2 linked regions of the Orrella dioscoreae genome follow. The protein of the gene in region 2 interacts with the protein of the main gene of each other region in a pairwise test. Links are inferred from orthologs where the notes say so. Each region holds a gene or a part of one and is shown on either strand. Other genes may lie near its edges.

The links.
Region 1: the proteins of recA (region 2) and dprA interact in binary tests that used the Bacillus subtilis proteins (3 or more experiments, as listed by UniProt). The link is inferred for Orrella dioscoreae from one-to-one orthologs.

Annotation. Positions count from the first base shown.
Region 1 is NZ_LT907988.1:457,033-460,278, forward strand. Bases 314-3,246 are described here. They hold dprA (DNA-processing protein DprA), read right to left. Parts: upstream 2,385-3,246; coding sequence 1,242-2,384; downstream 314-1,241. Other genes in these bases: ODI_RS02180 (hydroxymethylglutaryl-CoA lyase), read right to left, coding at 314-1,129; def (peptide deformylase), read left to right, coding at 2,545-3,057; fmt (methionyl-tRNA formyltransferase), read left to right, coding at 3,160-3,246. In the rest of the region: ODI_RS02175 (glutathione S-transferase family protein), read right to left, coding at 1-78; more of ODI_RS02180, read right to left, coding at 221-313. UniProt on the Bacillus subtilis protein: Protein that helps load RecA onto ssDNA during transformation. Binds cooperatively to circular ssDNA, is able to bridge different segments of DNA. Favors the loading of RecA onto SsbA- or SsbB-coated ssDNA and formation of RecA-DNA filaments.
Region 2 is NZ_LT907988.1:2,167,670-2,170,855, reverse strand. The notes cover bases 301-3,173. They hold recA (recombinase RecA), read right to left. Parts: upstream 2,333-3,173; coding sequence 1,268-2,332; downstream 301-1,267. Other genes in these bases: ODI_RS10125 (response regulator transcription factor), read left to right, coding at 2,673-3,173; recX (recombination regulator RecX), read right to left, coding at 651-1,181; ODI_RS10140 (LysR family transcriptional regulator), read left to right, coding at 301-648. In the rest of the region: more of ODI_RS10140, read left to right, coding at 1-300; more of ODI_RS10125, read left to right, coding at 3,174-3,186. UniProt on the Bacillus subtilis protein: Multifunctional protein involved in homologous recombination, DNA repair and competence.

The sequences.
Region 1 (3,246 bases), 1.7 Mb from region 2 along the record:
ATGGGGCAGGCCGAGCAGCGACAGGAACAGATGCGCGCGGTGCGCGTGGCCGGACAGCGGGTGGTGGTAGAGCTTCATGATGGGCTTCCTGGTCTGGGGGAAAGGCGGGTGCCCGTCCTGGAAGCCAGTGTGCTGCCATCAGGTCATGAAGAGAATGGCCGGTGAAAACACTTCAGTATTGCGCAGGAAGAAATAATCGCTGCGCGGGATCCCCGCGCTGCTATGCCGCCCGCTTGGCTGCGAGGGCGTTGCCCGCACGGCTGGCGCTCTTGCGGTCCAGGTGGGCCGAGATCCATTGGCCCGTGTCCACGACCGCGTCCAGGTCCACGCCGGTGTCGATGTCCAGGCCGCGCAGCAGGTACAGCACGTCCTCGGTCGCCACGTTGCCGGTCGCGCCGCGCGCATAGGGACAGCCGCCCAGGCCCGCCACCGAGCTGTGCACGATGGTGATGCCGGTTTCCAGGGCGGCCACGATATTGGCCACGGCCTGGCCATAGGTGTCGTGGAAGTGCGCGGCGATCCGGGCGGGGTCCACGCTTTGCGTCACGGCATCCATCACCGCGCGGACCTTGGCGGGCGTGGCCACGCCGATGGTGTCCGCCACGTCGATCTCGTCGCAGCCCAGCGCCAGGAAGCGCCGGGCGACATCCACGGCCGCGCTGGCGGGCACCTCGCCTTGATAAGGGCAGCCCAACGCGCAACTGATGCTGCCGCGCAAGCGGATGCCCGCCTCGCGCGCGGCCTGCGCCACCGGCTCGAAGCGGGCGATCGACTCGGCGATGGAGCAGTTGATGTTCTTTTGCGCGAACGCCTCGCTGGCCGCGCTGAAGATGACGACCTCGTCCACCCCCGCCGCCCGCGCCGCCTCGAAGCCCTTCAGGTTGGGCGTCAGCGCGGAGTAAAGCGTGCCGGGACGGCGCGTGATGCGCGCCATGACCTCCGCGCCATCGGCCATCTGCGGCACCCACCTGGGCGACACGAAGGACGCGGCCTCGACATTCTGGAAGCCCGCGGCCGCCAGCCGGTCCACCAGCTCGACCTTGATGGCCGTATCGATGAAGGCCTTCTCGTTCTGCAGGCCGTCGCGCGGGGCGACCTCGACGATCTTGACGCGGTGGGGCAAGGGCATGCTTGGCTCCGGTGTTGTTGTTCTGGGTGGGCGGCCTGATACGCGAGGCGGCCAGTCTTGCAGGTGATTCTAGTCTCGTGGGGGGCGGCACGCGAGGCGGCACAGGCGGGACTCAACACCGCTGAAACCTTCCCCCTGGCAGCCGCAACACCGCGCCCTCCAGCTCCAGCGCCAGCAGATCCGCGTGCAGCGACGCCGCCGATCTGCTGGTGCGCAAGGCCAGCGTGTCGGGATGCACGGGCTCGTAGCCCATGGCTGTCAGCAGCGGATGGACCGCGGCGGAAAGCGGAGCGGGCTCGGGCGTCCCGTCGGGGGCGTGCGCCGCCCATCGGGTGCGTCCGCCCTTCGGCGGTCCCAGCTCCTCCGTGATGTCCTGCGCCACTTCCACCAGCTTCGCGCCCTGGCGGATCAGGGCGTGGCAGCCGCGCGACAGGGGCGAATGGATGGAGCCGGGCAGGGCGAAGACCTCGCGTCCCCCTTCGGCGGCCAGGCGCGCGGTGCCCAGCGAGCCTGACTGCCTGGCCGCCTCGACGACCAGGACGCCGCGCGCCAGCCCCGCCACCAAGCGGTTGCGGCGTGGAAAGTGGTGCGGCAGCGGTTCGGTGCCGAGCGGCAGCTCGGTGAGCAGCACGCCCTGCGCCGCGATGGCATTGGCCAGCTTGCGATGCGCGGCGGGATAGCACAGATCGATTCCTGTTCCCAGCACGGCCACGGTGCTGCCGCCATCGGCGCCGGCCTCCAGCGCGCCCGTGTGCGCCGCCGCGTCGATGCCGCGTGCCAGGCCGCTGACGATGCACCAGCCCGCCCCGGCCAGGTGTCGGGCAAAGGCTTGCGCGTTCGCCAGGCCCGCGGGCGTGGCGTTGCGTGCACCGACGATCGCCATGCCGTCGCTCTGTAGCCGCGCCAGCTCGCCTCGCGCGTACAGGACGAGAGGCGGGTCGGGCAGCGTGCGCAGCATGGCGGGATAGGCGACATCGTCCAGCGTCAGCAGATGGTGCGAGGCGCTTGCGGCCTGCCATGCCAGTCCCCGTTCGATGCCGTCGCGCATCGGCGCGGGCGGGTCCGCTTTCAGCTGGTCCGCCAATGCCGGGCTGGTCAGGCGGGCAAGCGCCGCGTGCGTGGCCTCCTGGATGGCGCCGGGCGACCCGAAGGCCCGCAGCAGGCCCAGCGCGGTGACAGGCCCGACGCCGGGTTCCAGCGACAGGCGCAGCCAGTGGGAGGGATCGGAGGGGGCGGCGGCGGGAGAGGCATCCATCCTGCCAGTGTGTCGGCCATGGCGCACACCTGTGGCGTCAGCGGGACAAGCCCGTCACACCGGAAAACCCCGCATGGGCGTATTAGTGCAAATCTATTAGAACTCCCTGGGCTATTGAACTAACATGAGGGCTTCCCTTCCCTCACAGGTCCGCAGTGCCATGGCTTTGCTTCCCATCCTTCACTATCCCGATCCGCGCCTGCACAAGAAGGCCAAGCCGGTGCAAGTGGTGGACGACCGCATTCGCCAACTGGTGCGCGACATGGCCGAGACCATGTACGACGCGCCCGGCATCGGCCTGGCCGCCACCCAGGTGGACGTGCACGAACGCGTGGTGGTCATCGATCTGTCCGAGGACCGCAGCGGCCTGATCGTGCTGATCAATCCCGAGATCCTGGGCAGCAGCGAAGAACGCAAGACCTACGAGGAAGGCTGTCTGTCGGTGCCCGGCGTCTACGACGAAGTCGAGCGTCCCTCCGCCGTGCGCGTGCGTGCACTGAACGAGCGTGGCGAGCCTTATGAATTCGACGCCGATGGCCTGCTGGCCGTCTGCGTGCAGCACGAAATCGATCACCTCGACGGCAAGGTCTTCGTGCAATACCTCTCGCAGCTCAAGCAGACGCGCATCAAGACCCGCGCGCGCAAGTCCGAGCGCGAATCCGCCCGCGCCTGATTCCTCCTGCCTGCAGGCCCGCCGCCAGCCGGCGGGTATGCTGTCATTGCGCTTCGCGCATCCCCTTGCGGCTCGCGCCGTCTTCTTCCTGGCTTTTCCTCCATGCGCCTCGTCTTTGCCGGTACGCCTGAATTCGCCCGCGTGGCGCTCGATGCGCTGCGCGCCGCGGGCCACGAGATCGTGCTCGTC
Region 2 (3,186 bases):
GGCAGGCTGCACCTGGCCATCGAATGCCACTCGTGCTTCCAGTGGCTGATGCCTGCGCTGGATACCTTCCGCGGCCAATGGCCCGAGGTCAGCATGGACCTCTCCGCCGCGTTCTCCTTCGCCCCCCTGCCCGCCCTGGTACGCGGCGATCTGGACCTCGTCATCACCTCCGACCCCCAGCCGCTGGAAGCCGTGGAGTACATCCCGCTTTTTCGCTATGAAGTAGTGCTGGCCGTGGCCCAGGCCAATCCGCTGGCGGGCAGCAAGTTCATTGATCCGGCGCAACTGGCCGACCAGGTGCTCATCACCTATCCGGTGGACAAGCAGCGCCTGGATGTCTTCACGCAGTTCCTGGACCCGGCGGACGTCGAGCCCGCCAGCATCCGCCGTGCGGAACTCACGCCCATCATTGCCCAACTGGTGGCCAGCAACCGCGGCGTTGCGGCGCTGCCCAATTGGGCGTTGACCGAGTATCTGGACCAAGGCTGGATGGACGTGGTGCACCTGGGTCCCCAAGGCGTCTGGTGCACGCTGCATGCCGCCGTGCGGACGGAAGATGCGCAGGCGTCCTATATCCAGGACTTCCTGAACATTGCCCGGGAGGGCTGCTTCAAGACCCTGGCGGGTATCAAGTCGGTGCGGGGATAGCGCTACAGCGCGTCGTCGTCCAGACCGCTGCCTTTCAGGATCTTGCTGATGATGCCCGCGCCAAACCCGCGCGCGGCCAGGAAGCGCGCCTGCCGCGCGTATTCCGTGGGGGTGGTGGCGGGCTTGTCGGCATAACGCTTGGCCCAGACCTGCCGGGCGCGTTCATATTCCGTGGATTGCAGTTCCGCCCGCAAGGTGTCGACCAACTGGGCATCCACGCCATTGCGGCGCAGCTCCTGCACGATGCGCGCGGTGCCCTGGCGCTCGCCGCGCCGCTGCACGATGCTTTGTGCATAACGGGTATCCGACAGCCAGCCTTCCTTGGCCAGGCTGTCGAGCACGCTTTCGATTTCTTCGGGGTCGTCGCTGTGGCGGGCCAGCTTGCGGCCCAGTTCCTGGCGGCCATGCTCACGGCGCGACAGGAAATCGACGGCCCGGGCCTTCAGGGAGGGCCCTCGGCGCGCGGACCCACGCGCCGAGGGATTTTCGCCACTGCCGGAATGCTCGGACTGTTCGTCCGCGATTCCCTGCACTGACGCTTCGTCCTGCGTGCCCGCTCGCCCGGATCGAGCGTGACGGGCACCAGGGCCTGAAGGCTTGCGGGTCCCCCAGGAGGACATCAGTCCTCTTCGGAGCCGGCCGTGGCCGCCACGACACCGGCGGCACGCTCGGCCACGCCCATCTGGGCACGGACCTTGTTCTCGATCTCGAAGGCCAGCGCCGGACGCTCACGCAGGTATTCGCGCACGTTGTCCTTGCCTTGGCCGATGCGGTCGCCGTTGTAGCTGTACCAGGCGCCCGACTTCTCGACCACGCCGGCTTGCACGCCCAGGTCGATGATCTCGCCTTCGCGCGAGATGCCCGCGCCGTACATGATGTCGAACTCGGCTTGCTTGAAAGGCGGTGCCACCTTGTTCTTGACGACCTTCACGCGCGTTTCGTTGCCGACCACTTCCTCGCCACGCTTGATGGAACCGGTGCGGCGGATGTCCAGGCGCACGGACGAGTAGAACTTCAGCGCGTTGCCGCCGGTGGTGGTTTCGGGGTTGCCGAACATGACGCCGATCTTCATGCGGATCTGGTTGATGAAGATGACCATGCAGTTCGTGCGCTTGATGGTGGCCGTGAGCTTGCGCAGCGCCTGGCTCATGAGGCGGGCTTGCAAGCCGGGCAGCGAGTCGCCCATTTCGCCTTCGATTTCAGCCTTGGGCACCAGGGCCGCCACCGAGTCGATGACGATCAGGTCGACCGAGCCCGAGCGCACCAGCGCGTCGGTGATTTCCAGCGCCTGTTCGCCCGTGTCCGGCTGCGAGATCAGCAGCTCGGTGAGCTTCACGCCCAGCTTGGAGGCGTACTGCACGTCGAGCGCGTGCTCGGCGTCGACGAAGGCGCAGGTGCCGCCCACTTTCTGCATTTCCGCGATGACCTGCAGGGTCAACGTGGTCTTGCCCGACGATTCCGGGCCGTAGATTTCGACCACGCGGCCGCGCGGCAGGCCGCCGACGCCCAGGGCGATGTCCAGGCCCAGCGAGCCGGTGGAGACGACCTGAATGTCGTGCTCGACCTCGTTGCCGCCGTACAGCATGATCGAGCCCTTGCCGAACTGCTTTTCGATCTGCGACAGCGCAGCGGCCAGCGCCTTGGATTTTTCCGCCGCGGCGGCCTTGCTCTGTTTGTCGTCCATGTACGAGTCCTTGATGGTGATCGGTCTGCCCGGCGCTGCGCGCTTCGAGCTGTCCCGGAGGGTTCCTGCGGCGGGCCCTGCCGGGCGCCACCGTCTTTCCTTGCGGGGCATTATGGCATCGGATTGTACTGGATAAAAGCACAGTGCGGAGGTTTTTTTCCACCCTCCCGGCCCTTGCCCCATCCCCGCGTTATCCCCTGTGTCCAAGCGGCCCGCCCCTGTGACAGAATCGGTTCCGAGAGACAAGACACTGGCGGTGAGCGGGCCCAGACCCGGCGCCGTCCGGTCCCGGGCGCGCCGCCGCCATGCCGGCCGCCCTCCTAACCGCGGCACTCCGGCCATGCGCATACTCATCGCAGAAGACGACAGCATCCTGGCCGACGGCCTGTCCCGCTCGCTGCGCCGCAACGGCTATGCCGTCGACAGCCTGCACGACGGCCTGGCCACCGACTCCGCGCTGGCCGCGCAAGCCTTCGACCTCCTCATCCTGGACCTCGGCCTGCCGCACCTGCCCGGCCTGGAAGTGCTGCGCCGCCTGCGCGCGCGCAACTCGCACCTGCCCGTCCTGATCCTGACCGCCGCCGACAGCGTCGAGCAGCGCGTCAAGGGCCTGGACCTGGGCGCCGACGACTACATGGCCAAGCCTTTCTCGCTGTCCGAGCTGGAAGCCCGCGTGCGTGCCCTGACCCGCCGTGGCGCGGGCGGCGGCGCCACGGTGCTGCGCCATGGGCGCCTCGTCTTCGACCAGACCGGGCGCGTGGCCCAGGTCGACGGCCACACGCTCGACCTCTCGGCGCGCGAGGTCAGCCTGCTCGAAATCCTGCTCACCCGCGCCGGGCGCATGGTCAGCAAGA